4 regions of the Paenarthrobacter sp. CC6 genome follow, and region 3 is predicted to be linked to each of the others. Evidence: riboswitches for the same ligand, from Rfam matches in the RefSeq annotation. Region 3 holds a riboswitch; each other region holds the start of a gene.
What was found. Region 3 has a riboswitch for cyclic di-AMP ahead of PV760_RS13290 (M23 family metallopeptidase). Riboswitches for the same ligand answer to the same signal wherever they lie in the genome.
Positions count from the first base shown of each region.

Region 1: linked by a shared signal. The riboswitch ahead of PV760_RS21190 (NlpC/P60 family protein) and the one ahead of PV760_RS13290 (M23 family metallopeptidase) in region 3 are both predicted to bind cyclic di-AMP.
Region 2: linked by a shared signal. The riboswitch ahead of PV760_RS20985 (hypothetical protein) and the one ahead of PV760_RS13290 (M23 family metallopeptidase) in region 3 are both predicted to bind cyclic di-AMP.
Region 4: linked by a shared signal. The riboswitch ahead of PV760_RS12550 (aggregation-promoting factor C-terminal-like domain-containing protein) and the one ahead of PV760_RS13290 (M23 family metallopeptidase) in region 3 are both predicted to bind cyclic di-AMP.

Region 1 is NZ_JARDAN010000036.1:3,423-10,601, forward strand. It holds gene hutG (formimidoylglutamase) at 1-859, opposite strand, end outside; gene PV760_RS21180 (NCS2 family permease) at 933-2,375, opposite strand; gene PV760_RS21185 (copper resistance CopC family protein) at 2,490-3,122, shown strand; cyclic di-AMP (ydaO/yuaA leader) riboswitch at 3,297-3,464, shown strand; gene PV760_RS21190 (NlpC/P60 family protein) at 3,468-4,259, shown strand; gene PV760_RS21195 (NAD(P)/FAD-dependent oxidoreductase) at 4,364-5,044, opposite strand; gene PV760_RS21200 (universal stress protein) at 5,462-6,499, shown strand; gene PV760_RS21205 (PEP/pyruvate-binding domain-containing protein) at 6,520-7,179, shown strand, end outside.
Region 2 is NZ_JARDAN010000034.1:21,744-28,922, forward strand. It holds gene PV760_RS20955 (helix-turn-helix domain-containing protein) at 1-224, shown strand, start outside; gene PV760_RS20960 (hypothetical protein) at 305-550, shown strand; gene PV760_RS20965 (alpha/beta fold hydrolase) at 636-1,439, shown strand; gene PV760_RS20970 (DUF6480 family protein) at 1,573-1,836, shown strand; gene PV760_RS20975 (ATP-dependent DNA ligase) at 1,852-2,916, opposite strand; gene PV760_RS20980 (hypothetical protein) at 2,963-3,193, shown strand; cyclic di-AMP (ydaO/yuaA leader) riboswitch at 3,322-3,472, shown strand; gene PV760_RS20985 (hypothetical protein) at 3,488-4,654, shown strand; gene PV760_RS20990 (PucR family transcriptional regulator) at 4,903-6,117, opposite strand; gene ald (alanine dehydrogenase) at 6,326-7,179, shown strand, end outside.
Region 3 is NZ_JARDAN010000011.1:50,925-58,103, forward strand. It holds gene PV760_RS13285 (TrkH family potassium uptake protein) at 1-482, shown strand, start outside; gene PV760_RS13290 (M23 family metallopeptidase) at 520-1,338, opposite strand; cyclic di-AMP (ydaO/yuaA leader) riboswitch at 1,342-1,515, opposite strand; gene PV760_RS13295 (SURF1 family cytochrome oxidase biogenesis protein) at 1,945-2,802, opposite strand; gene resB (cytochrome c biogenesis protein ResB) at 2,792-4,423, opposite strand; gene PV760_RS13305 (cytochrome c oxidase assembly protein) at 4,420-5,388, opposite strand; gene PV760_RS13310 (ArsR/SmtB family transcription factor) at 5,434-5,859, opposite strand; gene PV760_RS13315 (bifunctional copper resistance protein CopD/cytochrome c oxidase assembly protein) at 6,069-7,179, shown strand, end outside.
Region 4 is NZ_JARDAN010000010.1:144,734-151,912, reverse strand. It holds gene PV760_RS12560 (response regulator transcription factor) at 176-916, shown strand; gene PV760_RS12555 (sensor histidine kinase) at 920-2,419, shown strand; cyclic di-AMP (ydaO/yuaA leader) riboswitch at 2,552-2,713, shown strand; gene PV760_RS12550 (aggregation-promoting factor C-terminal-like domain-containing protein) at 2,719-3,576, shown strand; gene PV760_RS12545 (glycosyltransferase) at 3,749-4,807, shown strand; gene PV760_RS12540 (pyridoxal phosphate-dependent decarboxylase family protein) at 4,815-6,206, opposite strand; gene PV760_RS12535 (HAD-IA family hydrolase) at 6,256-6,939, opposite strand; gene PV760_RS12530 (VOC family protein) at 6,985-7,179, opposite strand, start outside.

The sequences.
Region 1 (7,179 bases), on a different contig from region 3:
CGTGCAGCAACTTCCCGCTGGCGGCAACCTGCCGGCAAACCGCGCTGATCACGGGCAGCGGGACGCCATAGGCCGCAGGAGCGCTCACCCCGGGTGCCACCGAGGCCGGCATTACGTCGAGGTCGATCGTGAGGTACAGGACATCCACGCCAGCCAGGAAATCCGCTACAAAAACCTCCACGGCTTCCGGTGAGCATTGCTCGTCCAGCAGATACTTCACGCCCAGGCGTTGCGCCGTGTCAAAAAGGGTCCGGGTATTGTTCGGCTCGGAAATTCCGACGACGGCGTACTGCAGTTCGCGCCCGGCGGCGGCCTCCGCCCGGGCCATCTGAAGGAACGGCGTGCCCGAGCTCGGTGTGGGCTCATCCCTCAGGTCAAAGTGGGCATCAAGGTTCAGCACACCCAGCCGCTTGCCCTGGACCACGTCCGAGCCGGCGACGCCCAAGTAGCTGGCAAACGCGGTCTCGTGGCCTCCGCCCAGCACCACGGTGAGGTTACCGGCGTCGAGCAATCCCGAGATGGCATGGCCGGCGCGCTCCTGGCCCGCCTCCAGCGAGTCGCCCTCCACAACCACATCGCCGGCGTCGAACACGTCCCGTTCCAGGTGGTAAGCCAGCGGTCCCAGTGCCGAACGGATGGCGGCCGGCGCCGCGGCGGCACCCGTGCGGCCCTTGTTGCGTCGAACGCCGGCGTCACTGCAGAACCCAAGCACGACGGCGGGACGCGAGGCGGTGCTGGCCGCTGCGGGCGTGTGCGGGGTGACGGCCTGCCACCAGCGGCGGTGCGCAACGCCGTCGCCGTCGAAACGGCCGATCCACGGGGCGGGGCTGACATCTACAGTTACGGCGCGTGTTTCCATGCTTTAAGCAGACCGGACCCGGACTGCCAATACCAGCAGTTCCGGGTCCGGGGTGTCTGAAATACCGGAATGCCTACTTGACGCCCAGGAGTTCCTCAACGGTTCCGATGCCGAAGAAGAGCAGGAACGCAGCGGCCACAGCCCACATCAAGGGGTGGACTTCGCGGGCGCGGCCCTGGAAGGTGCGGATCAGCACGAACGAGATGAACCCGGCACCCAGGCCGTTGGCGATGGAGTACGTGAACGGCATCAAGGCGATGGTCAGGAACGCGGGAATCCCGACTCCCCAGTCCTGCCAGTCGATCTTCCCCACCTGGGACACCATCATGAAGCCCACAACCACCAGCGCGGGGGCCACGGCTTCGAATGGCACCAGGTTGATCAGCGGTGTGAAGAACATGGCAATGAGGAAGAGAACGCCGGTCACGATCGAGGCCAGGCCGGTGCGGGCACCCTCGCCGATGCCCGCGCCGGATTCAACGAAGATCTGGTTGGAGGAAACCGAGGCCCCGCCGCCGACGATGGCACCAAGGGCGTCCACCTGCAGCACGCGGTCCACGTTCGGGATGTTGCCGTCCTTGTCCACGGTTCCGGCCTCATTGGCCAGGCCCACCATGGTGCCCATGGCGTCGAAGAAGATGCTCAGCAGGATCACGAACGCCAGCAGCGCCGCGGCGATGAAGCCGAGGTGTTCGAAGGCCCCGAAGGGGTTGGCCTTGCCGATCAGGGAGAGGTCCGGAGCGCCCCACTCCGACAAAGTGGGGGCCACCAGGGACCAGCCACGGGGGTTGACGTTCTTGCCATCGAAGCTGGGGCCGATGTGGAGGGTGAATTCGAGGATCGCAGCCAGAGCGGTGGAGACCACGATGCCGATCAGGATGGCGCCTCGGACCTTGCGGACCACCAGGGCGATGGTCAGGATCAAACCGACGGCAAACACCAGAGTGGGCCAGCCCATGAGCTTCCCGTCAACACCGAGGCCCAGCGGAACAGTCGTGCCCGCAGCGTCCGGGATGCGCCGGACGAAACCGGCGTTCACCAGGCCGATCAGGGCAATGAACAAGCCGATGCCCACCACGATCGCCGTCTTCAACGCCTCCGGCACAGCCTTGAAAACCGCGGTGCGGAAGCCGGTGAGCACAAGGATGAGCATCGTGACACCGGAGAGGACAACAAGGCCCATCATGTCGGGCCAGGTCAGCTGCGGGTGCGAGGCCACGGTAACCGCGACGAACGCATTCACGCCCAGCCCGGTAGCCACAGCGAAGGGGTGCTTGGCCCAGGCGCCCATGAGGATGGTCAGGATGCCGGCGACGAACGCCGTGGTGGCTGCGACCGCGGTGAAGCCCAGGGAAGCTCCGCTGGAGTCTGCCCCCGAGAGGATCAGCGGGTTCAGCACAACGATGTAGCTCATGGCGAAGAATGTCGCGAAGCCGCCACGGATTTCCCTTGAGTACGTGGAGCCACGTTCGGAAATCTTGAAATAGCGGTCCACTGCAGAACCTTGTTTAAGCATGAAGGTCTCCGGGTATTGGGGGGAGTGTGCTCTCAAATCCTATGCCGTTGAATGTGGGAGCTTCGGACCATTCCCCTAGTCTGTAAGGAAGCCAACACTAGGAGAAACCGCCCCATGCGTACCATCCGCCCGCTTCTGGCCGCCGTCGTCGCCGCCCTTGCCTTCGCGTCTGCCCTGCTGTTTTCCGCGGCTCCGGCGTCCGCGCACGACGTCGCGGAATCCACAGCGCCGGCGAACGGTGCAACCGTGGCTGAAGTGCCGGCGTCGGTCTCCATTACGTTCAACAACCGGCCTCTGGCCATCGGATCGGGCGTCTCCGTAACCTCCGGCGGCGAGAACTGGGCAGACGGGCCGGTCGAGATCATCGACAGCCAGGCCGTGCAGAAGCTCCGGGCCGGCGCGCCGGCGGGGGAGTACACGGTGGTGTGGCGCGTTGTCAGCTCCGATTCGCACCCCATCGAGGGCACCTTCAAGTTCACGGCCACAGCGGGAAGCACGACGGCGGCAAGCGGCTCGGCCGCCCCCTCGGCGTCCGCTTCGGCCACCTCGGGAACGGTGCCGTCCGCGGGTACGGCGCCTCCGGGAACAGCCAGCAGTTCGCCCGCCGCAGATGCGTCCCAGCCGTTCCCCTGGAGCATTGTTGTCATTGCGGTTGTTGCGGTTGCGCTCGTGATCTTCCTTGCCGTTACAGCCCGCAGGAAACTTGCCGGCTCGGATGACGAAAACCGCCCGGAAGCCGCGGAATAGCGGGCTTTTCTACGTAGCTGCGAATATCTCGGTTCGGTTACCGCGACACGCCAAAGCCGCAGTCCTCGTTACTTAAATGTGACTTCGACGGGATCATCGCGTACGGTAGTACCTGTGCCTGTTCCACGTAGCGGGCACTTCCGGCCTGATTGCCTAGCTCTGCCGCAGTCCGGAATCCGTTCGCAGACAAACCTACGGCAGAGACGGGGAACCCATTTTGGGCCGCTTTCGAGCGTGCCTTGGGGTGAAGTCACGAAGCTTCCGCTGAACAGCGGGGGATAGTGGCCGGGTGACTCCCATCCGAATCCGACAGCTAACCTCGCAGGCATCGGGAGAGGCTCTTTCATGTCTTCACGCATTCTTCGCGGCCGTCGTAAGGCGGACAGCGTACGTCCTAATCCGTTCATCTCCATCTCCAAGGCAGTTGCCAGCAACGCTTCCGGCGCTGGCCGCCAGGCAGCTGTTATCGCAGCAGCTTCCGGACTCGTTCTGACCGGCTCTGTCGCTGCACACGCTGCAGAGGCTCCGGTCCAGCGCGATGCCAGCCCCGCCACGGTCGCCGAGACCGCTTCCGAGGCCCCCACCAAGGTTGTTACCGCTCTTTCTACGGCTACCGTCAACTTCGAGCGTCCGGCTGTTGCTTCCGTTGCAGCTCCGGTCATCGAAAAGCCGGCTCCTGTAGTTGAAGCCCCCGCTGCCAAGCCGGCTGCCGTTACCGCTGCCGCAGCTGCGGCTCCCGTAGCTGCCCAGGCTGCAGTTGCAGCTCCGGCCGCTGTTGCACCTGCTGCTGCTCCTGTAGCTGCTGCTCCCGCTGCCGGTGGCGTCAACGCTGCCATGGTTGCCTCGGCTTACGCCCAGATCGGCATCATGCAGGACTGCACCGCCATGGTTGAGCGGGCCCTCGGTTCCGCCGGCATTCCGGTTGGCGACCTCGCTCCCATGCAGTTCATGAACTACGGCAAGGTTGTCAGCGACCCGCAGCCGGGCGACATGATCGTCCAGTCCGGCCACGTCGCCATCTACATCGGCAACGGCCAGGCAATCAGCGGTGGCATCAACGGCAACCAGACGGGCATCCACCCGATCAGCTGGTTGACCGCTACTGGTCCCATCACGTACGTACGCGCTGGCGCATAAGCCTCACGCTTCAACGCAGAGGCCGGTGTCTCCGAAGCTCATCTTCGAGGACACCGGCCTTTGGCGTTTAAAATTCGTGTTGCGGCTGCCGTGAATGATGCCGGCTAGGCGATGGCGATGCCCGGGCCGCCCGGGAGCGCCACTTTGGTGGAGATTGCCTGGCCCACTGCCTTGGCTTGCCGCAGGACTTCCTTGGGGCTGGGCGTAATGAGCTCGCCCACGCCCACCAGGTGCATCCCCACTGCCCGCATCGCGGAGACCAGGTTCTGCCCGACGGCGATTCCAAGTTCGGCCAGCATGCGGCGCAGCTGGCTCTGGGCGCAGCGTGTGACCACAATATGGTCTGCCAGGAGAATCCCGTTGGCGGTGTGGACTGCCCACTGGCGCGGGGCGGATTCGAGGGGGCCAGAGGCATGGAGACCGCTCCGGGTCATGCTTGCGGCGAGCCCGTACCCGATGTGCTGGGTTGGGTCCGCGCCCAGGAAATCCAGGCGGACGGCCCTGGTGGTGCTGCGTACGTCCAGATGGTGGCTGGCCGCGTAATTGCGTAAGTGGCGGAGGATTTCGTTGCGTTCCTGGATGGACGCGGGATCGGTGACCTCGCAGCGTTGAAGCATGCCTGTGTGGACCGCCGGGCCGGTGGCTGACAGGGCACCGAAACCATCCACCACTATGGAGCCCACGCCGTAGCGGCTGAGTTCACTGGCAACTGCCAGGCCGGACAAGCCGGTTCCTATGACCACGGTGGTTGTGCGTTCCGTGCCGGAATCAGGCGCGTGTGACACTGCTTGGTTCCTCCTTGACGTGTGTGCCTTGCGGCATCGCGTGGGATCGCGTCCGAGTTCCCCAAGCGGCCGCAAATAAATGGCCGGAGTGTGCTGTAGGACACGTTCGCCGGCCATTCGGTGACTCGAACACTACCGAACTTTTTCGCGCATGGATAGCCTTCCCTGACAGCGTGTTCCGTGTGTTCATCAGCAGCACAAAAACGGGGTCCGGAAACCGAGCCCCGACCGTTATACACATACAGCCGAGCCACCTTGATTCGGCCCTGCCGACCGAGAATAGTGGGCATTGGACAGGGAAATTCCGGATTTCCCTGCCCCTGGCCATTGACAATCGAGCCCTCGAGGAATCCGATGCGGAAAACCTCTGGCAGAATGGCCGGAACATCAAGCAGTAGGTGGAGAGGCGGGCCCCAAATGGACCAGCACGGCAGACACAGTGAAGAGCCACAGGACGGCGAGGGCCTGACAGTGGCACCGGGCGGCATCGTCGTGGGAGTGGACGGCTCGGAACACGGGCAGTGCGCCCTGGTGTGGGCAGCACGTGAGGCCGAACGCAGGCAGCTTCCGCTGCACATCGTCACGGCGTACTCGGTTCCTATTTTCGCCGCCTCAGGACTCGACGGCGGATACGCCACCGTGGACGATTCGGTCATTCGCGAGGGCGCGGAAGCCATTGTCAAGCAGGCCATGGACAAGGTCGCCCGATACTCCATCGACGTTGATGCTTCCGTCGAAAACGGCGACGCAGCAGGCGTGCTGCTGGATCTTTCCGCAGAGGCAGCGCTGCTGGTTTTCGGAAGCCGTGGCCGCGGCGGTTTCGTAGGTCGTCTGCTGGGTTCAGTCAGCAGCGCCTTGCCCGCCCATGCCAAGTGCCCCACAGTAACTGTCCCGCTCTATTGCGCTGACCGCCTCGGCGAGAATACCGAGGACAAACACATCAAGGCCGAGCACGCCAAGGCCGGCCCCCGCATCGTGGAAAACGTGGTTGCAGTGGGCGTGGACGGCTCGGAGCAGGCGCGGGTCGCTGTGCTCGAAGCAGCTGAGCAGGCCCAACGCATGGGAGCCAAGCTCCGTGTCATTTGCGCTGTCCCGCAGTACAGCGGTTCCCTGGCCTGGGTCCCCGCTCCCTTGGACCGGGACGCCTTGTTTGCCGATATCAAGGTTCAGCTGGACGCGGGGGTTGCCTGGCTGCAGAGCCATTTCCCGCAACTGACCATCGAGACGGACCTCAGGGACGGCTCGCCTGTTGACGTTCTGGTGGAAACCAGCCGCAGCGTGGAATTGGTGGTTTTGGGCACCCGTGGCCGCGGTGGGTTTGCGGGCATGCTGTTGGGATCCACATCGGATGGCGTCCTGCACCATGCGAAAGGACCCGTGTTGGTTGTTCCGGACCGCGAGGATCCCCGTCTGGCAGACCGCGACAAGTTTGGTCCGATGCTCGGCGCGGTGTAGGAAAAGGCGCAGGAAAAGGGATGCCGGTGTTCACGCTGCAGCTCACGGATATTCGTGGACCCATGCTTCCCGAGGTGGGTGGCAAAGCAGCGAACCTCGGCGAGCTTGCAGGCGCCGGCTTACCCGTGCCGCCAGGCTTTTGCCTGACCACGGATGCATATCGGCGTGCGCTGTCATCGAGCGGCCTGGGTGACATTTGTGCGGCCCTGGAATCGACAAGCACGGTTGACCTTACAGGGCTGAACCGGTTGGCCGGGCGGGCCCGTTCCCTGGTCCTCGACGCCGGGGTCCCGGCCGACATCGCTGAAGCAGTGCGGTCCGCCTATGACGCCCTGGGCAGGAACGTCCCCGTCGCTGTCAGGTCCTCGGCAACAGCCGAAGACCTTCCCTTCGCGAGTTTCGCCGGCCAACAGGACACTTACCTGAACGTGGTGGGCGCGGACTCTGTCCTGGATGCCGTGAGCCGCTGCTGGGCTTCCTTGTGGACTGACAGGGCGGTGACGTACCGGGCTACCAACGGCATTGAGCATGCTGGTGCCGCCCTGGCTGTCGTTGTCCAGGAGATGGTCGATTCGACGGCTGCCGGTGTTATGTTCACGGCCAATCCCGTGACGGGCAAGAGGCACGAGACAGTGATCGACGCGAGCCCCGGTCTGGGGGAGGCCGTGGTATCCGGCGCC
Region 2 (7,179 bases), on a different contig from region 3:
TGACCGTCAGCAGCGTGGAGGAAATGCTGACGACTTCGCAGGCTGCGGAGCTTGCCGGGATCTCGCACACCTATCTGCGGAACATGACCGACCGTGGCGAGATTCCGGTGGAATACCGGGGAACGCATCGTCGGATCCGGCAGGCGGCGATCATTGCGTGGCTGGAAACCCAGAAGCGGAAGCAGGACGAAACCGCCGCTGCGGAGGCTGCGGAAAGCGACTGAAAGCGTCCGAGTGATAAGGATCAAGCAACGATCCCAGCCAACAGGCGGGGACCTGTAAAGCCCGGGGTTACGCTTGATCGGTGGGCAATTTCAAAGGGTGGCATATCGTGGCCGGTTTGGCTGCGCTTGCCCTTGCCATACCCTTGGGCTCAGCCATGGGATTGAACTTTGTGGCCACCTTCATGTTCGCGTGCACGGTGTTCGTGGCGGTCACCATGTGGACCGAATCGAAAATCGCACGACGCCGGGAGGCGGCTGACGCTGCGAAGGCAGCTGATGCGCGGCCGGCCGACTCCAATGAATCGGACGACGCTGCGCGGGACTAGCTCGCACCGGCGAGCCCTCCGAAACCGACAGCATGCTGTTCAATAGCTGTATGGCTTCAAGGTACTTTTCCGTCATTTGTCCTGCATGAGCGCGCTACTGTCCTCCGACATAGAGGCCCATGGCCTCACCGGACGCATCTTCTGGACCGAGGGGTCTCCCGAACCCGGGTCCGCGGCCGGGGCCGGGGCCGGGTCGGCAGAGAAGCCTGCCTACATCCTGATCCACGGCATCGGGGTTTCCCACCGGTACCTGGCACGACTGCACGCCGTGCTGGCGGCGCATGCGCCCACGTACTCCTTCGACCTGCCGGGCTTCGCCGGCACTCCCCGACCCGGCAGGCAACTCCAGGTCGAGGACTACGGTGCCTTCATTGCCGGGGCCCTGGCATCCCGCGGCATCGACTCCTACATTTTGGTAGGCCACTCCATGGGGGTGCAGTTCGCCATTGAGGCTGCACTGCACCGGCCGGAAAGTGCACGGCAGCTTGTGCTCATGGGGCCGGTTGTCGATTCGCGGCACAAGAACGTGATGCAGCAGTCGATTGCCCTGACACTGGATGGCATCCTCCGCGAGAGTCCTTCGTCCAACTGGATCGTCATGGGGGACTACTTCCGGTGCGGACCGCGCTGGTACGTCACCGAACTGCCCGTGATGATGAAGTACCCGACCCTGGATCGGCTGTCCGGCATCGATGTCCCGGTCCTGGTTCTCCGGGGAAGCCGCGACCATGTTGCCGGACCGGATTGGTCCTTGAGGCTTTCGCGGGCGGTGGCCCAAGGGCGTCTGGTGGAAATTCCCGGCGTCGGCCACGTTGCCCAGCACATGCGCCCCAAAGCCGTGGCGGACGCCATCCGCAGCTTCGTCAACGCCACCACCCGGCACCGCTGAGCAAGCAGGACGCCGAGGCGCAGGGAGCCGCACCGGCACGGGCACCTCTACGGACGGCCTTGTTGGCGCGGCCCGTCCCGGATAGGCTGGCGGAGCAAGCTAATTAGTAAGCTTACTTACGAAAGGGCTCACCATGACCAGCTATGACCCGGAAGACGATCCCCGGACCTTCGGCGTGAGCGGCGCCAGTGGACCCATCGACACTACCGCCGACGCGGACAGCATCCACGAAGATCCCGACATGCGCCAGGACGAGGACGACGACCCCGCTTCCTCGGCCAATCCCGACCCCCTGGATGGAAACGTCACAGGCCTCGAGCCAGGCGGCGGCGTGCCCCCGGGAGAAACCCCGCCCGCCGAAGGCAGCATGAGCAGCGACCAGGGGCACGAGGAGTAGTTCCCCGCCGGGCCACTACGGCAGGCTCAGGATCTCCCCAAGGTCGTACTCCGCAGGCTCTTCCAGCTGCGAGTACGTGCAACTTTCAGGAGTCCGGTCCGGCCGCCACCGACGGAACTGCGTCGTGTGGCGGAACCGGTCACCCTCCATGTAGTCGTAGGCCACCTCGATCACCAGTTCGGGGCGCAGCGGCACAAAGGAGAAGTCCTTTCCGGCGCTCCACCTGCTCTGCGCCCCGGGCATCCGTGACCCCCCGGGCGAATCGTCCTGCTTGGCCCACTCGCCCCACGGATGGTCGCCGAGCTCCACTTGATAGGGCTCAAGCTCCGCCACCAACGCCTCCCGCTTTGCCATGGGGAATGACGCCACGACGCCGACGTGATGAAGCCGGCCGGAGTCGTCGTAGAGCCCCAGGAGCATCGACCCCACAACTTTCGCGGTCTTGTGCCAACGGAACCCGGCCACCACGCAATCGGCTGTCCGCTCATGCTTCGTCTTGAACATCACCCGCTTGTTCGGCTGGTAGGTGCCGTCGAGCGGTTTCGACAGCACGCCGTCGAGGCCTGCTCCCTCAAGCTGCACGAACCATTCCTTGGCGCGCCCCAGGTCCGTCACCGCAGGCGTTACGTACACAGGAGGCCGGGCGTCGGCGAGGGCTTTCTCCAAGGCCGCGCGCCGCTCGGCGAAGGGCCGGCCGGTCAGATCCTCGTCGCCGAGGGCAAGCAGGTCGAACGCCACCAGGGACGCCGGCGTCTTCTCCGCAAGCATCCGAACCCGGCTGTCCGCGGGATGGATTCGCTGCTGCAGCACCTCGAACTCAAGCCTGTTGCCCTGGATCAGGATGATCTCGCCGTCCACAACGCACTTGTCCGGAAGGTTCTTCTTCAGCGCTTCCACCAGCTCCGGGAAGTAGCGGGTCATGGGCTTCTCGTTGCGGCTGCCCAGGACGATGTCGTCCCCGTCCTTGAAGACGATGGTCCGGAATCCGTCCCATTTGGGCTCGTAATGCCCAACGTCGGGGATGTTCGGGACGGACTTGGCGAGCATGGGCGAAACGGGCGGCATCACTGGTAGGTCCATAGCTCATGTCTACCGGCCAGTACGTGCCCAAGGCTAGTGTTGGCGGATGGACATCTTGGCCGTGTTGGCAGCAGTGCTCGGAGTTCCCGCGCTCATGGGCGCGCTTTGGTACTGGATTGCGCGGGAGAACAAGCGCGGCGTCCGGCGGGCCGCAGCAGGCGGCATGCTGGGGATCGCAGACGAAGTCTTCCGCCCTGCCACACATCAAGCCCACCAGGTCCGGAAAATCGAACACGAAATCCCCGCCCCCGCACCGGCCCCGAAGCCTAAGCGGTAGCACCCTCCCGCGGGGGCAGAACTACCGCCCGTTACATTAATGTGACTTTACTTTCCGCCTCCTGTACGGTCGTAGGGCGACCCGATCTCCGCTGGGCCGCTTCTGGATTGACGCCGGGCTCTGCCGCAATCCAGGATCCGCCAGACCCGCGGCAGAGACGGGGGACCCACAGTTTCCCGGGCTTGTTTTCTCCGCAAGCCCTTGGGGTGAAGCCGCCACGCGCGGCCGGACGGCCTCGTCCGAACCCGACAGCTAACCTCGCAGGCGTTGAGAGGCACAACCATGTCCCCAACCATGGATAACCCACGCCGCGCGCAACTCGAGCGCGAGCGCACCAAGCCAACCGGACGCCGTCGGGCCCAACCCAGCGGATCCCCGGAACCAGCCACGACGGCGATCCCCACCGTAACGGCACCCACTCCGGCATCACCCGCTACGGCTGCGCCCACCACGCGGGCTGCGGCCCGGGCCGCTGAGCGTGAGCGTGCGGCAAGGGCTGTGATCGCCCCTGCCGAGCCGAAGGCAGCCCCTGCGCTTCCGGAGCCGGCAACCGCAGGCCCGGAGCCGGCAACCGCAGCGATTCCGGTAGTCGAAGCCGCGCGGGCCGCAGCTCCGGCATCCACCACACCAGGGCCTCCCACGTCAGCCATTCCCGTGGTTGCCGCACGCAAGGCAGCCACCCGCGGGGAAGCCGGAGCCGAAGCGGCTGCCCCGGCCCCGGCGGCATCCCGCAAGACACCTCCGCCGGTGACGGCATCAACCCTCGGCACCACCTCCTCATTTGGCCGCGAACCCCAAGCTGTTCTGCGGAAAGCCGCGTCGGTGAAGCACATGAGCCAGCGCATGGCAGTGGTTGCCGGAGCACTGGGCCTGGTACTGACTGCGGGAACCGTCGGGCAGGCACTGGAGCTTCCGTTCTTCGGTCAGGAAAGTCCGGCCCAGGAAGCCAGCGGCGGCCAGAGTGGCGAGGACCGCCAACCGGGCTCGGCAGCCCCTGCGCCCCGGGCTTCCTACACCACAGCGTCCTCCCCGTCGTCGTCGGGTCAATCGTCATCCGAAGCAGGCCAACCGGCCACGGTACCGGAGGCACCTGCGGCGGTTTCGCCGTCGTCGGTTCCTTCACCGCACGTCTCACTGGCAGACCCCGTCTGGGTCCCTTCTGCGTCCGCCCCGGCAGTCGCAGCGCCGTCCCCCGTAGCCGGCACTCCGGCTCCGACCCAACCTGCGCCGGCGCCCGGCGACGTGCCCTCGGACACGATCACGACGCCGCCGGCAACACCGACGCCCACCACGACGCCGACGCCGACCACCACTCCCACGCCGACCCCGACGCCAACACCGACGGGAACGCAAACGGCAAAGCCCCGGCCCACCGGCAAGCCCACCGCAGGCACGTCGCCTCAGCCGCAGGCGTCCACCTTGGAATCGCTCCTTGACGCCGCACAGAAGGCACTGCAGTGAGCACGCGGTTGCCCCGCACCAACGTGCACGCCGGCTGGCACGGGCGGTACTGCAGCAGCAGCCGCACGGCAACGTTCCGGCACCGTTTGGGCCGCTGGAGTTGCCAGCGGCTGAGGCGCTCCTGACGCGTTCCCCCGTGAACGGCCAGGCAAGCGCATTGGCATCAGACAAGGCAGGTACCCGCGCGGGTACCTGCCTTATCTGTTTCTTACGCTGAGTCTTGCCGGTGCTTAGATCCGCGGTCCGGCTCAGATCCGCGGCCTGCCGGCCCAGCGCCGCGCCTTCAAGGCAGCATGCAATTCAAGCCGGATGGCACCGTTCAAGGGATCAGCACCGATGAGCTGGCGGATGCGTCCGAGCCTGTTGTAGATGCTGCTCCTGTGGAGGTGAAGTTTCGCCGCGACATCCTGCACGGCACTGTCGTTGTCGTAGAGAAGCTCCAGGACCGGCAGGAGCTCGCCGTTTTTGTCCTGGTCCTCAAGCGTCCGGAAATGCACCGAGCCGGTATCGTCCCAGCCGCCCGGTGCCAGCAGGCGGTCAAAGAGCTGGTACACGCCCACGGAACGGCTGTCCACCAGTTCCCCGAGCTGCGCATCCACGGCCGCCGCCTGCGCAGCAACCTTGGACTGCCGGTACGCCCCCGCGAGCTGCCTGATCACCTGGAAGGGTTCGCTGATCCCCAGGATGACGCGGTCCACGGTCCGGCCGGCACGCTTGGCGAGCTCAAGCTGGTAATGGACCAGGACCTGCGCGTGGTCTGCCCGTCCTCCGGATTCCCGGAACAGGACCACCGAGTGGGTTTCCGTGCCCGCGCTGAACAAAGCCGCGTTCACGCCGATAGTGGACTGCAGCGCGGCTGAGCGGTGCGTGAGGGTTGCCGCGATGGGATCGACGTCGGACCGGGCACCTTCGGCGTCAAGGATCGTCACCAGTTGCCACGGGCCGCGGCCTTGGATCTCCTTCCACCCCGCAACGGCCGCCACGGCGTTCGATTCGCCGCCACAGGCCGAGAGGAACTCCTGCTCACGCCTGCGCCGGAACTCGGACTCGGCCGTGTTCGAGTCCAGGAGCAAGCCCGCCAACAGGTCCAGTTCGTCCCGAACGCCGGGCAACTGGGCGAGGATCGCCGTCGCGCTTTGCTCCTCAAGGTCCTGTTGCACCCACAAGTACCCCACACGGAAACCGCGGACCAACAAGGGGACACAGACGCGGCCGAGCATCCCGAGTTCGTCGTTGGCGGGCACCACCACGGGGCGCACGGCGGTGGAGATACCGTGCGAGAGCTGCCAGGCGCTGACGTCGCTGGGGACGCGCTTGCTGAGCAGGAAATTCACCCGGACGCGGTCTGCGTGGGATTGGTTGGAACTGTAGGCGAGAAGAACGCCGTCGAGGTCCTCCAAGGACAGTCCGCGGCCGAGCTTCAGTGCTACGCGTTCAACGATCTGTTCCACGTCTTGCTGCATCCGGAAAGCGTACCAACAGCAGGCGACACCTGACGCCTTGGTGCTCGACAAATGTCGAGCTTGACGGCAGGAGTTCCTTGAATTTCCGGGGTTTTGCTCCCGGGCCGATCGGGAATCCATGTCGCCTGCCTCACAGCCGGATTTATTCTGGAATCACAGCCCGCAGCAAATATTCGGCCGAACAGGCCGCTAACGATGGAGCCAGCAAATGATCATCGGCGTCCCCAAAGAAATCAAGAACAACGAGTTCCGCGTAGCCATCACGGCCGCCGGCGTCCACGAGTTCCGCACCCACGGACACACCGTTCTGGTTGAGCGCGGCGCAGGCCTCGGCTCGGGCATCACCGACGAGGAATACTCGATCGCCGGCGCCGAAATCGTCAACGAAGCCGATGACGTGTGGGGCCGCGCGGACATGGTCATGAAGGTCAAGGAACCCATCGCCGCGGAGTACCACCGCTTCCGCAAGGGCCTGATCCTCTTCACCTACCTGCACCTCGCCGCAGAACCCGAGCTCACCGCCGAGCTCATCAACTCCGGCGTCACGGCCATCGCCTACGAAACCGTGCAGGAAGGCCGCACGCTTCCGCTGCTTGCCCCCATGTCCGAGGTCGCGGGCCGCCTGTCCGTCGTGGTCGGCGCTTCCTCGCTGATGGCTCCGGCCGGCGGCAAGGGTGTCCTCCTGGGCGGCGTACCGGGCGTCCGCCCGGCCAAGGTTGTTGTCCTCGGCGCCGGCGTTGCGGGAACCAACGCCGCTGCCATGGCGCTGGGCCTCGGTGCTGATGTCACCATCATGGACATCAACATCAACCGGCTGCGCGAACTGGACGCCCTCTACCAGGGCCGCCTGAAGACCGTTGCCTCCAACGCCTACGAGATCGAGAAGTCAGTCATCGACGCAGATCTCGTGATCGGCTCCGTCCTGATCCCGGGCGCCAAGGCTCCCAAGCTGGTCACCAACGAACTCGTCTCCCGCATGAAGCCGGGCTCGGTCCTGGTGGACATCGCTGTGGACCAGGGCGGCTGCTTCGAGGACACGCACCCCACCACCCACCAGGAACC
Region 3 (7,179 bases):
ACCAGATGGAATCCACCACGATGCTCCTCACCGACGCGCTCATGTTCGCCGGCGGCGGGTCGGCCTCCACAGCCGGCGGCATCAAGGTGACCACCATCGCCGTCATGTTCCTGGCCATAGTGGCCGAAGCCCGCGGCGATGCCGACGTGAAGGTCTATGGCCGCACCATTCCCCAGGGCACCATGCGGGTGGCGATCTCCGTGATCGTCGCAGGAGCCACCCTTGTGTCCGTCGCCGCCTTTCTGCTCCTGCAGATCAGCGGGGCCTCCCTTGACCGGGTACTGTTCGAAACCATCTCGGCCTTTGGCACCGTGGGACTGAGCACCAACCTCAGTGCCGAGCTGCCGCCAATCGGGGTGTACGTCTTATCGGCTCTGATGTTCGCCGGGCGCGTCGGCACCGTCACCCTGGCCGCTGCACTGGCCCTGCGCCAACGCAGCCAGCTGTACCACTACCCCGAAGAGCGACCGATCATTGGCTGACCCCGCCCCTGGAGGGTGGGAGGTGCCCCCATCCGGGTCAGATCCAGCCTTGCGGATTTACCGTCTGACCGTTCAGGAGTACTTCGAAGTGCAGGTGGCAGCCGGTAGAGGCTCCGGTGGTCCCGGCCGCGGCAAGCCGCTGGCCGGCGGTCACGGTCGCCCCGACAGAGGTTTCGATGGACGCCAAGTGGTTATAAGTACTCTTCAGGCCGTTACCGTGGTCCACCACAATCCTGTTTCCGCCTCCATAAGCGGACCAACCGGCCTCCACGACCGTTCCAGCGCCCGCGGCGAATACTGCGGTCTGACACGCTGCCACGAGGTCAAGACCGGTGTGGAGCTCCCCGGAGCCGCTGATCGGGCTGGAGCGGATACCGAACGGCGAAGTGACCGACATGCTGGCCAGCGGCGCGCCGAGCCGGGCAGAGGAAGCAGCGGGTGCGGCAGCGACAGCCTTCGGTGCTGCCGTGCCCGCGGCGGCAACCTGGGCCTTGGCCGGTGCGGGAACCGGCGCCTGCTCGGTGGTGACAGCCGGCCGTTCATAGCTGATGGATGCCCCGGCCGAGGCCTGAACCGGTGCACTGGAGGCTTGTGCCGTTGAGGCTTGCACGGCGGGACCGGTGGCTGTTCCGGTGGGGGCTGGGCCGGCGTGGGCTGCGGTGAGTGAGGCCGTCAGGATCGCGGCGACGCTCAGCGTGGCGGCAGCGGTGACCTGTTTGCGCCGACTCCCGCCTGGCCCGGCGGCCGGCACACCCCGGTGCTGCGGCGTAGTCGGGGATGTCGTCGGGGCAGACGCGCGGGGGAAGGGACCCGAGGTTGGTTTTCGGCGCCGGCCATGGGGGGATGAGGAAGTCAAAGGGGATCCTTTCGTTCGCCTGCGAAGTTAGCTGTCGGGTTCGAGCCAAGGAAAATGCCCGGCCGCTGACCCGGTGGCCATCTGACCACCGGCGTCGCGGCTCCACCCCAAGGCAGGCTGGCTGCCGATTGTGGGTCCTCCACCCCCGCCGTGAAAAGGGATAGTCGTTTGATGCCGCCGGCGGGGCTGAGCGTACGGCATCAAGGGTTTTAGTACAGAAAAACCTGAACTAATAGTAGCCACAAAGCGTCATCGTTACAATTTCGTGACACGGCGCTGGGCGGCACCGGGGCTTGAACCCGGCGGGGTGCTGCTTCCGGCGGTCCGGACCACAGCAACATCTGGGCATGTCGTCAGATGTGCAGCCAATGGTGTCAACGAACCCCACCTCGGGATGGTTCCGGTACCGGGGCATGCCACCACGGAGCCCTTGTGATTGAGGTCCCGGTGCCGCGGAGCACGTCGGGGCCAGCTGAAGGATCCTGGTGTTCTCTTACGAGTACGCGGTTCGTTTCTGCGGAGGAGGGTAGAACCGGACACCCACGCCCAGGGGCCTGTCGGTGTGACAGCCTGGATGCCACTGTCGACCGGCCCAGGGCGGGGGGCTTAGAGCCCCATGGAGTCCAGAAGGGCGTCTTCTTCTTCGGAGCCGGAGCGCTTGGGCCGGGAGGGAACCCGGGGCTGCTGAACGGCTTCAGCCGGGTCCGCCGTGTTCTCCGGCATGTCGGATTCCTCGCGCCCGATCCGGGCCTGTTGCCGAGCCATGTATCCGAAGCCGACGAACGCCAGAACTCCAAAGGTGATCCACTGCAGGGCATAGGACAGGTTCGAGCCTTCCTTGACGGCGGGTGCGGCGAGTGGCTGGGGGGCCACGGACGGTGGTGGAGACTCCGAGGCCATCACCCCGTAGCTGCCCGTCATGAGCGGGTAATCCAGTTGCCTCCCGTAATGGGACAGGTCGATGCTGGCCAGCTGGCCCTCGGGCGCGTCACGGCCGAGATCAGGTTCGGACGGCTTGATCCGGATGACCGCTGCAACCTCACCGGTCGGCGGGCCGGGCACCGCGTCGGGGTATCCGGGCCGGTCATTGCCTATCGGCAGCCATCCTCTGTTGATCGCGATCGTCTCACCGGAGCTCAACCGGAACGGGACCAGAACCTCGTATCCGGCGGCGGAATTGTTGGGCCGGTTCCTGACGATTCTCTGGTCCTGCGCAAGGTACCAGCCCGTCACCGATACAGTCGTCCACTTCGCCTCAGGGTCGGCAACGGCGAAGTATGTACTGGCGTCCTTGAACGGCACGGGGGGTTTGTCATAGTTCTCCTGGACCCTGCGGATCTCTGTCACGGCCTGATTCCGACGATCCATCTGCCAGTTCCCGAGTCCAATGCACGCGGCGGCGAACAGTGCTGCCATCATCAGGAAACCGGCCCAACGCCAGGACAGCAGGAACCTATACGCCACCGGGGTCCTCCTGGAGCTGCCACTGCCCGACCAGCAGTGCGCGGATGGCCGCCGCTTCGGCGGCCAGGCGGTGGTCCTCGCCGCGGGCCAGCAGACCGTATTCGACCATGGTTCGTCCGTCCTCGTGGGTGCCGGCGCGGACCCAGACCCTGCGGCGGTTCACGTACAGCGAGGCCAGCAGGCCAGCGACGGCCATCAACGAGAAGATCAGAACGCCAGTCTGTCCGGGGGTGCTGCGGATGTCCACGCCAATGTAGCGTTTGAGGCCATCGAAGCTGATGCTTCCCTTGCCCTCGGGCAGCGTGTATGTGCCACCGGGAGCCAGTGTGATGCCCTTGGCAGGCAGTTCCCGGCCGTTGAGCTGGGTCAATCCCTTCACATCCAGGTTGTAGACATTCTGCGGCGCGCCGGTGTCCAGGCCCAGATCCCCATAGTAGGAGTTCAGGTTCAGTTGGGGGTTCAGCGGGTCCGGGTCGAAGCTGTAGGCGACCCCCTCCTCGTTTTTGATCGCGGAGGGAAGAAAGAATCCCACGAAACCCAGTTGCGCCGGACGGGCATCTGGAACCTTGATGACAACCGTTGACGTGTAAACCCCATCGTTCGGGATGCCCACTACCGGTCCGCTGAATGCCGTATCACCATTGCCATCCCGGACCGTGATGACCGGGGCGTAGCCGTTGCCAACCAAAAAGACGCCCACCTCCCCGAAATAGACAGGGTCATTGACCTTAAGCGTCCGGGGTTCCTGGGCTGCACCGGGGGCATCCCTGGTTCTCAGCTGGGCGGTGAAATCAATAGGTTGGCCGAACTGCCTGCTGGACTCCCGGTCGAACCGGACAGCGAACGTGTCCAAGGTGACCGTAAACGGCTCCAACCACGAGGACTGGAAGTTCGTTCCGGGCGCAAAGTTGTCGTAGCCCACGAGCGTGTTGACGAAGGTATCGCCTTCGATCAGGATTTTCTGTCCCCGGAACCCGAACAGCCCGCCAATGGCCAAACAGATCAGGACGCCGATCAACGAGGTGTGGAACACCAGGTTGCCGGCCTCCTTCAGGAAGCCACGCTCGGCACCCAAGGACGGTAAAGCTGCTTTCTCGTCCCTGACCTGGACCCGGTAGCCGCGCTTCTTCAGCGCAGCGGCCGCGCCGGCGATGGCGGCCGCGGCAGGTATCCCGGCTTCCGCGGGCACCTGCAGGGTTCCGTACTCCGGCAGCCGGGAGAGCCGCTTCGGGGTCCGCGGAGGGTGCGAACGCATGGCTTTGTAGTGGGCGCGGGCCCTTGGAAGCACACAGCCGATCAGGGAGATGAACAGCAGAATGTAGATGGCGGAGAACCAGGCCGAGGAATAGACGTCGAAAAGCTGCAGTGCGTCCAGGGCCGGGCCGTAGTCCGGGCGGTTCTTGATGTACTGGGTGACGAGCGAAGGGTTGGCCGGACGCTGTGGAAAGAGCGATCCCGGCACCGCGGCGATAGCCAGCAACAGCAGCAGGAACAGGGCTGTCCGCATACTGGTCAGCTGGCGCCAAGCCCAGCGCAGCATGCCAACGGCTCCCAGCGGCGGCGGGGTGGGGCCGGCGTTCTCATCGGTGCGGGCAGGGCCCGCAGAGTTATCAGTGCTCATCGTCGGCGCACCGGTCGGTTGGCCAGTTGGCGCAGGTATTCGTTGTAGGCGTCCAGATCCGGGTCCCCTGCCACGGCTGCCGTCCGGTCCGCCTTAACCCATCCACGGGCCTCCTCCCGCTGCCACCGCACGAGGATGAACATCAGCAACAGCACCCCGGGCAGTTCCCCATATGACCATGCCAGTCCACCGGCCAGGCCCTGGTCGGTCATCGGGTCCACGTTCCAAGTTGCCGGTGGTGCGGCGAAGAACTTGACCATCGGGGCGGTGGCCATCATGATGACAACCCCGAAAAAAGCGTGCAACGGCATCTCAGCAAAGATGTCCAGCATCCGGCCGAAGTGCGTTTGCCTGGTCGGCAGCGGATCCGCTGAAATCAGTGGCACCGTGAACAGGATGCCGGCGGCAAGGAACAACACTTCGAGTCCGACGTGCCCGTACCAGTTGGGCAGCAGCAGGTCCGCAAGCCCGGAGAAATAGACGCCGTAGAAGCTGAGCAGGAACAAGGGCACCATGAAGGCCGGATGGATGGCCAACCGGCCCCAGCGGGAGCGCAGGCCCCAGAGGGCCGCCTTCAGGACCGGCCGGCCCAACCGGCCGTGCGGGGTCGCCCGCAGCAGCAGAGTGCCGGGGGATCCGATGACCAGCAGGGGCGGGACGGCCATCATCAGGGTCAGCTGCTGGAACATGAAAATGGAGAACATCCGCAGTCCGTACCCTTCTATGCCGGCTCCCATGACGACGATGATGGCCAGGCAGCCGAACAGGAAGGAGACGGTGCGAACCGGGGACCAGTGCCGGCCCTGCCGCCAGAGGCTGATGGCGCCGGCCAGATAAAAGAGAGCGGCCAGCAGCGTCAAGGCCGGGATCAGTGGAACAGGCTGGAAGTTCGGTGCCAGGTACTCCCCCAACGATGGCGGCAGCGAGGGAAGCCAGACCGGGCCCTCGACTCCAGGGTCGCCCATGTCAGTACCGCCATCCGGACGAGACGGCCATGCCAGGGGCCAGCGCTAGTTGTTGCTGACCATCGTCAGCCGGTCCCGTCCGGCGTGGCCGACGTGCGTGAGGCCCAGATCCAGCAGCATGCGCACGTGGGAATCGGCCAGTGAGTAATAGGCCATCCGACCGGAACGACGGACCTGCACCACGCGCGGGCCCCGCAGCAGGCGCAGCGCATGGGAGACGCCGGATTCGCTCAACCCTGTGGTGGCAGCCAGATCGCACACGCACATCTCCCCTTCGAGCAGGGCGATGAGGATCCTTACCCGTCCCGGGTCCGAGAGCAGCCCGAAGATCACCGCGAGATCCGTCACGTCCGATTCGGCGGGCATTCGGGACCTGACGGCCTCCACCTTCTCGGCGTCGACCAGACGGATGGCGCATTCGCTGCCCGGCTGGCCGGCGGCGGTCGGCTGTGCCTGTGCTGTTCCGGTCATTCATCAAGACTACCCTTACTTGCTAATGCGTCGCATTTGCCTTGTGGCGTGCCGGGGTGGGCCGGAGAGCCCGGCAGGCTCAGACGGCATCCACCGATTAACGTCTGAACAACTCTACAGATAATCTTGAATGGCGCTGGAATGCACCGGCGCTGCCTGCCCCCGAAGCATCGGAGGAGTCAGGTCCGGACCTGCGTTAGGGAACCATTGTGGCTTTGAAAGCCCCCGCTGCCGGCGACAGCACGGCCGTCTCGCCGAAACTGCGCTGGTTCGCTGTGGCCGGTGTCATCGCCGTGCTCGTGGTGCTGGTGGCCACGGCGTACGGCAGGGGAACCCTGCCTGCCGAGACCCGCGATCCCGGCGCTTTGGTCCGGTGGGGCTATGGTGTCGCCCAGACCATGCAGAACATAGCGGCCGCTGCCACCATCGGTGCCCTTGTGTTTGCTGCGTTCATCGTTCCGCCGGTCCTGCGGGGACGTAAAAATGCGGGCCGGACCGGGTCCGGGGTGACGGCGGCGCAAATCGCTGCCGCCGACGAGCACCCGGCGTTCAGCCGGATCATGGTGCTGGCCTCGGTGGCGAGCCTGACGTGGACCCTTTCGGCCTTGGCAGTATTGGTGTTCAGCTTCTCCGACATCGCCGGCGTTCCGGTCTCGGGGAGCCCCGAATTCGCCGCTCAACTGACCTCCTACATTACCGAGCTTCCCAACGGGGCGGCCTGGCTGTGGGTCGTCATCATCTCCTCGGTCGTTGCCACCCTGACCTTCGGTGTCAGGTCCAGCGCAGGCCTGAGCGCCGCCGCGTTGCTGGCACTCTCAGGCCTAGTGCCGGTGATGCTGATCGGCCACGCGGCCGGTGGAAGCGACCACGAACAGGCCATCAACTCCCTGGGCCTGCACCTGATCGGGGTGTGCCTGTGGTTCGGTGGGCTCATTGCCTTAGGCGTTGCCGGGACAGCCCTGGGCAAAGACACCGCTGCGGTCCTCGGGCGGTTCTCCACCCTGGCCGGTTTTTCCTTCGTCCTCGTGGTGGCCTCGGGGATCATCAATGCCACGATCCGCATCGATTTTCCCGCGGGTCTGGCCTCACCGTACGGTGTCCTGCTGATGGCAAAAACGGTGGCCGCCCTGACCCTGGGAGCGATCGGATTCCTGCACCGGAAGCGGCTGATACCGGCCTTGAGCGTGAAGTCCGGCAACGGGCAGGCGACCGGGTTGGTGTGGCGGTTCATCGTCGTCGAGCTGCTGATCATGGGTGCCGTCAGCGGCCTGGCTGCCGCGCTGAGCCGCACACCGACACCAACCGGGGAGGATATCCGCC
Region 4 (7,179 bases), on a different contig from region 3:
CGGCCGGCAACTTCTCGAATTTTTTGTCCGGAATCTGGTAGAGACGGCGAAATCGTCCCCCGTTTCAGGACCAAGTGCCACCCCGGCCTGGGTCCCACCTCGCTAGTGTTGAGTTCACAGCGTCTTCACAGGACCGGCAAAGCGCTGGCAAACCAGCAGAACAGAGAGTTGTCCCATGGCCTCCTCGCACTCCATGACCAACAACCTTCCCCAGCTCACCCATCCTGACGGGTCCCCCATCCGTGCACTGGTCGTGGACGACGAACCCAGCCTTGCCGAACTCATGAGCATGGGTCTCCGCATGGCCGGCTGGTCCGTAGCTGTGGCCGCAGACGGTCCCGGGGCGGTGAAGCTTGCCAAAGAATTCCGACCCGACGTGCTGGTGCTCGATGTCATGCTGCCCGGTTTCGACGGCGTCGAGGTCCTCAACCGCATCCGTGCTTTCGCCCCGGAAGTTCCCGCCCTGTTCCTCACCGCAAAAGACGCCGTCCAGGACCGCATTGTGGGCCTGGCGGCCGGCGGCGATGACTACGTCACCAAACCTTTCAGCATGGAAGAAGTCCTCCTCCGCCTCCACCGGCTGGTCCAGCGTTCCGGCGTTGCCGCCATGGACACCGCCGAACTGGTGGTGGGAGACCTGACCCTGAACGTGGATACCCGCGAGGTGACCAGGGCCGGCGAGGACATCACCCTCACCGCCACGCAGTTCGAACTCCTGCGCTACCTCATGGAAAATCCCAAGCGCGTCGTCAGCAAGGCCCAGATCCTGGACCGCGTCTGGGACTACGACTTTGGCGGCCAGGCCAACATCGTGGAGCTCTACATTTCATATCTCCGCAAGAAGATCGAGGCGAACCACCCACCCATGATCCACACCATCCGTGGTGCCGGCTACGTCATCAAACCCGCGGACTAGGCATTGGGCACCCTTTCAGGAGTTGCCAGGAGCTCCCGGCGCAGCTGGCTCAATCCCTCCACCTGGCATTTGCGCACCCGCCTGGTGCTGGTAGCCATGGCCTTGCTGGTAGCAATCTGCAGCGCCGTCGGAATCGTCAGCTACGCCTCCATGGACGCGGTGTTCAACAAGCAACTGGACCAACAGCTTCAACAGGCCTCCAGCCGCGCGAACGAGTTCGGTAGGCCGCCGTCGAGCTTTCCGAACGCACCGTCCGGGAGGCCGGATCCGCTGGAGGCCCGCGGCCAGGCCGCCGGGACGCTGAACGCCCGGATCGACGGATCAACTGTTCGGAGTTCAGGCCTGATCGACGCCCAGGGCAAGAGGGTCTCCCTTTCGGACGCTGACGAGCAGGTACTTCTGACACTCCCCCGGGACAGCCGCCCTGTGGACCGTTCCCTGTCCAACGGCGACTACCGTCTGGTGGCCGTGACAACAAACTACGACGACGTGATCGTGACGGGTCTGCCGCTGGCGGACAAGCAGACCGCCGAGGCGTCCCTGGTCTGGACCATGGTGCTGGTATCGCTGGGCGGTCTGGTGGTGATCGGCCTGGTTGGCACGGTGATTATCCGGCGAACCATGCGGCCGCTTGAGCAGCTCTCCGAAGTCGCCACCAAGGTTTCACGCCTCCCTCTCGACGCCGGCGAGGTGGCACTTGCGGTGCGGGTCCCGGCGTCGGCTTCCCATCCCGGCACTGAAGTAGGGAGCGTCGGCTACGCCCTGAATCAGATGCTGAACAACGTATCCAGCGCACTGGAAGCCCGGCAGGAAAGCGAAACCAAGGTGCGGCAGTTCGTAGCGGACGCCTCCCATGAACTGCGTACCCCGCTAACCGCCATCCGCGGCTACACCGAGTTGCTGCGGATGACCGAAAACTTCACGGACGACGGCAGGAAGTCGCTGGCCAGGGTCCAAAGCCAGTCCGAGCGCATGACCACGCTGGTGGAGGACCTCCTGTTGCTTGCACGGCTGGATGAAGGCCAACCGGTCAAGGTCACCGATGTGGACCTGACCCAGCTTGTGGTTGAGACAGTGAGCGACGAGAAGGTCATGGCCCCGGACCACATTTGGCAGCTCTCGTTGCCTGATGAACCCATCACCGTCCGCGGCGATGCCACGCAGCTCCACCAGGTGCTGGCCAATCTGCTCTCGAACGCCAGGAAGCACACAGATCCCGGAACTACGGTTGTCACCGGCGTGATGCTCTCGGCCGACGGCAGTGCAGTGGTGACCGTGACGGACAACGGGCCCGGCATTCCGGACGATTTCCAAGGCCGGATCTTCTCCCGCTTTGCCCGGGCCGACGCAGCGCGGTCGGGGTCGGAAGGAACGTCAGGCCTGGGCCTTTCGATCGTGGAATCCATAGTTGAAGCGCATGGCGGAAGCGTCGAAGTGACCTCCCGTCCGGGTCGTACTGAATTCGCCGTGAGGCTTCCAACCGTGAGCGGCGGACAACTGTAACGATCCCGGCAAGGCGACTCACCGTCGTCGTGATCTCTGTTACCTAAATGTGACTTCTGCAGAAACCTCCTGTACCGTCGAAAGGGTGGGTCGCCCCAACTGGCCCACATCCGGGATGCGCCGAGCTCTGCCACTTCCCGGAGTCCGTACTTTCTCCGAGGCAGAGACGGGGGACCCAGAGTCTCCGGGCCCAGGCATTTATTGCCGGCCCTTGGGGTGAAGCCGCAGCGTGATGCGCGGCCGGATGACCTCATCCGAACCCGACAGCTAACTCCGCAGGCGCTGAGAGGTAATCACACATGTCTGAATTTAACGATCAGACGCGCCCTTCCGCGCGTCACCGCGACCATAACGACAACCCGTCGACCAAGTCGCAGTCAGTCCTCAAGAAGGCAGCCCGTGACGGCAAGTCCGGTGCACGCATGTCCGTAGTAGCCGGCGTTATCGCCGCTGCACTGGGCGTTGCATCGCTCGGAACCGCCGCCAACGCAGCTCTTACTCTCCCTGAGGCAAGCCGCGTGGCCGAAGCCCGGACCGCCGCCGAGGCCAGCAACAACAAGGCCGCTGAGGAAGCCGCAGCAGCCAAGAAGGCCGCAGCTGAGAAGGCTGCCGCCGACAAGGCCGCAGCTGACAAAGCCGCCGCCGAAAAGGCCGCAGCTGACAAGGCTGCCGCCGATAAAGCCGCTGCAGATCAGGCGGCCGCCGCGCAAGCAGCAGCCGACCAGGCCGCCGCAGAAAAGGCTGCCGCCGAAAAGGCCGCCGCTGACGCTGCCGCAAAGCAGGCAGCCGACGCCGCTGCTGCCGCCGCCGCAGAAGCCGCAGCCGCCGCAGCTGCTCCCAAGGCTGTGGATGACCCCGCTGCTGCCAAGGCCTACGCAGCCAGCATTCTTGGCAGCTACGGCTGGAGCGCCGCCGAAATGACTGCCCTGAACACGCTGTGGGAGAAGGAATCCAACTGGAAGACCACTGCCACCAACGCCTCCAGCGGCGCCTACGGCATTGTCCAGTCCCTTCCGGCCGGCAAGATGGCTTCTGCCGGCGCTGACTGGCAGACCAACTACCAGACCCAGATCAAGTGGGGCCTGAACTACATCAAGGAACGCTACGGATCCCCGTCAGCTGCCCTGGCCTTCCACTTGGCCAACAACTGGTACTAAGCCAAGCTGTTTGATTGCCGCCCCGGCTTCCGCCGTTTGCCTCAGTTCTTACTGGAGCGGATGGCGGGAACCGGGGCGGCTTCTTTCGTTTTCACAGGTGCTTGCCGGGGCTCACAGTAGTGTCACAGCTTCCGCCTAAAGCGTTCATAATCTGATCCTTCATTCTGGATCCATGACCATCACGGATCCAGGGACCGTAGTCCACCACCCGCAGGACCCGGGCGCGGGCGTCCCCGCCCGGGTTCCTGTCCTGGACCTCACCGTGCCCGTCTGCAACGAGGAAGCGCGGCTCGAGGCGAACCTCCGCCGGTTGCACGGCCACCTCATGGAGTCACTGCCGCACGCGTTCCGGATCACTGTTGCCGACAACGCCAGTACGGACGGTACGCTTCGGATAGCCGAGCGCCTGGCCCGGGAACTGCCCGAACTTCTCGTCGTCCGTTTCCAGGACAGAGGCCGTGGGAACGCGCTCCGCCAGGTCTGGCAAAACTCGCCGTCGCCCATTCTGGCCTACATGGAAGCCGAGCTGCCGGCCGACCTTTCCGCCTTGGCACCCTTGCTGGCCCCGCTGCTCTCCGGGCACTCGGATGTCGCTGTCGGCACCCGGCTGTCACCGGCCTCGCACACGAACCTGAGCCCGCAGCGGCAGATCATTTCCCGCAGCTACAACGCCCTGCTGCGGACCCTCATGGGCGCCCACGTCTCCGATGCCCAGTGCGCTTTCAAAGCCATCCGGGCCGACGCAGCACGCAAGCTCCTCCCCTACATCAAAGACGACCGCTGGTTCTTTGACACTGAACTCATGATCGACGCCGAGCTCTGCGGTTTGCGCGTCCACGAGGTCCCCGTGGACTGGACTGACGATCCCAACTCAAGCGTCGACGTCGTACGGACAGCCTTTGCCGATCTGCGCGGTATGGCGCGGTTGATGCGCGACCTCGCCCGGGGACGGGTCCCCGTCCGTGAGCTTAGGAGGGAGCTCGGTGCGGTGGCGGAAACGGGAAGCGGTATTCCCGGCAGAGTACTTCGCGCCCTGGGGTGGGCTGCGGTCTTCGTCGTTGTGGTCCTGCTGACGTCCAATCCCCTCGGTTTATTGCCGGGCGCCCTGACCGCGCTGGTTCTGACGGGATCGGCCGCCCGGGTGGCCGCAGGGTTACGCGTCGTCCTGCGCGGGAAGAAGTCCGCCCACCGTCCCCACAGCATTGAGCTGCCGCAGGCCAGGGCACAGTAACGGGCGTCTATTCTTCAGGTTCCGCCTCAACCGCGCCACGGACGGCTGCGATGGACGCTGCAACGTCCCCGGCGTTCGTGGTCCAGTTGCTCACCGAGATCCTGAGGATTTCCCGGCCGCGCCAGGAAGATCCGGACATCCACACCGCCCCCTCGGACATGAGCCGCTGCGTGATCCTGTGGGTCCGGTTATCGCTGCCGAAGCTCACTGAGACCTGGGTGAACACCACATCATTGAGGATCTCAACCCCAGGGATAGCGGCCAGGCCTTCCGCCAACGCCCGTGCGTTCGCTGCGAGCCTCTCCACCATGGCGATCACACCGGAGCGGCCCAGCTGCCGCAACGCAGCCCACACGGGGATGCCGCGTGCACGCCGGGACATCTCAGGAACCTTCTCCAACGGATCCCCCAGGCCTGTTTCCGTGGCGATCAGGTAGCTGGTGTGGACACTGAACGCGCGGCGGAGGGATTCCGGCCGCGAAACGATCGCCAATCCGCAGTCATAGGGAACGTTCAGGGTTTTGTGGGCATCCGTGGCCCAGGAATCTGCCTCCTCGACGCCGGCCAGCCTCGGCCTCAGGGTGGGGCTGACGGCTGCCCACAAACCAAAAGCACCATCAACATGGACCCACGCTCCGCGGTCGTGGGCCACCGCGATGGCTTCTTCCATCGGGTCGAAAGCGCCGGAGTGCAGGTTGCCCGCCTGCAGGCAGACCAGCGACGGTCCGGGCTGCTCATCCATGGCCGCAGCCAAAGCTTCGGGAATGATCCTTCCCTGCCGGTCCGCTTCAACAGGGACGCATGCTCCCAAACCCAGGTACCGCAGCGCCAGGTCCACGGCGGCGTGGCGCTCCCTGCCGGCAAAAGTGGTGATGCGCGGCCCGCCGTTGAGTCCCAACGATTCCAGGTCCCAGCCTGCCTCATCCATCAAAAACTGTCGTCCCGCTGCCAGGCCCACGAAGTTGGCGGTGGTGGCACCGGTAGTGAATCCGACGTCGGACGTTGCCGGAAGGTGGAGAAGGTCCAGCAGCCAGGCAGCCGCGGATTCCTCGATGGCGGCCGCCGCCGGTGTGGCGAAGCGGAGTCCGGTGTTCTGGTCCCATGCCGACACGAGCCAATCGGCGGCCATGGCTGCGGGCAGGGTCCCGCCCATGACCCATCCGAAGAACCGGCCGGACTGGATGGCCATGAGGCCGGGCTCAGCCAAAGCGGCGAGTTCATCCACTACCTCGGCGGCATCGGTGGCCTCATCAGGCAGCCGCGGCAGGATGCTTTTAGCCACCTGGTCGGCGTCGGACGAAGGACGGACAGGGCGGGTAGGCACTGACGTGAGCCAAGCACCGGCATGGACCATGGCCCGTTCCAATGCAGCACCGTAAGCCTCCGGCATCGCAGACATGCGCACAGCCTACGCCCGGTTAACGGGCTGGAACAGTACGAATTGAAAGCTAGAGGGTCAGCGTCAGGAGGTGGCCGCCGTCGTCATCCTTCACGACGGTGACCGTCACGGCTGAGTAGTCCGGGATCCGCCACATGCCAGGCTCAAGGCCGCTGCCGGCGTCGCCCACCACAACAGTCCGCATCCCCGCGGCCCGCGCAGCCGCGATACCTGCCGGTGCGTCTTCGAAAACCACGACGTCGGCCGGCTCGGCTCCCAGCAGCGCGGCCGCTTTGAGGTAGCCCTCCGGATGCGGCTTGCCCCGGGTGACGGACTCTGCGGTGACGGTGGTGGACGGCATGGGGAGCCCGGCGGCCTGCATGCGGATTTCTGCCAGGATGCGGTCTGCGGAGGTAACCAACGCAATGGCCTCGTCCGGCAGGCCAGCCAAGAGCGCTTCGGCGCCGGGCAGCGCGATCACACCGTCCGTCCGGGACCGCTCCATTTCACCGAGCTCGGCAGTCAGCGCCTCCATGTCGGAACCCGCGGGAGCATAGCGGCGAACAGTATCGCCTGCTTGGACGCCGTGGGACGTGCGGAGGATCTCGTCGAAGTCCAGGCCATAGCGTTGGGCGAACTCCAGCCACACCTGTTCCACGATGGCCGTGGAATCGACCAGGGTGCCGTCCATGTCGAAAAGGACGGCGCGTGCATTCAGCACCGGCGGGGAGGCAGGCTCGGCAGGATGGCTCATGGTTCCATCCTGCCGCACCCGCGGGACGCGGTGCTGCTGTGTGACTTAGCCGTTCGGCCGCTGCGGCAAGTACTGGAGGGCCCACTTGTTTCCGTCGGGGTCGGCGAAGTACACAAAGTGGCCCCAGTCCTGGATGTCGACATCGCTGACGTCCACGCCGTTTGCCTTGAGCTGATCGTGGGCTTTGTTGATGTCGCTCACCACCACCTGCAGGTTAGGGGCGGTACCTGGAGGAGCATC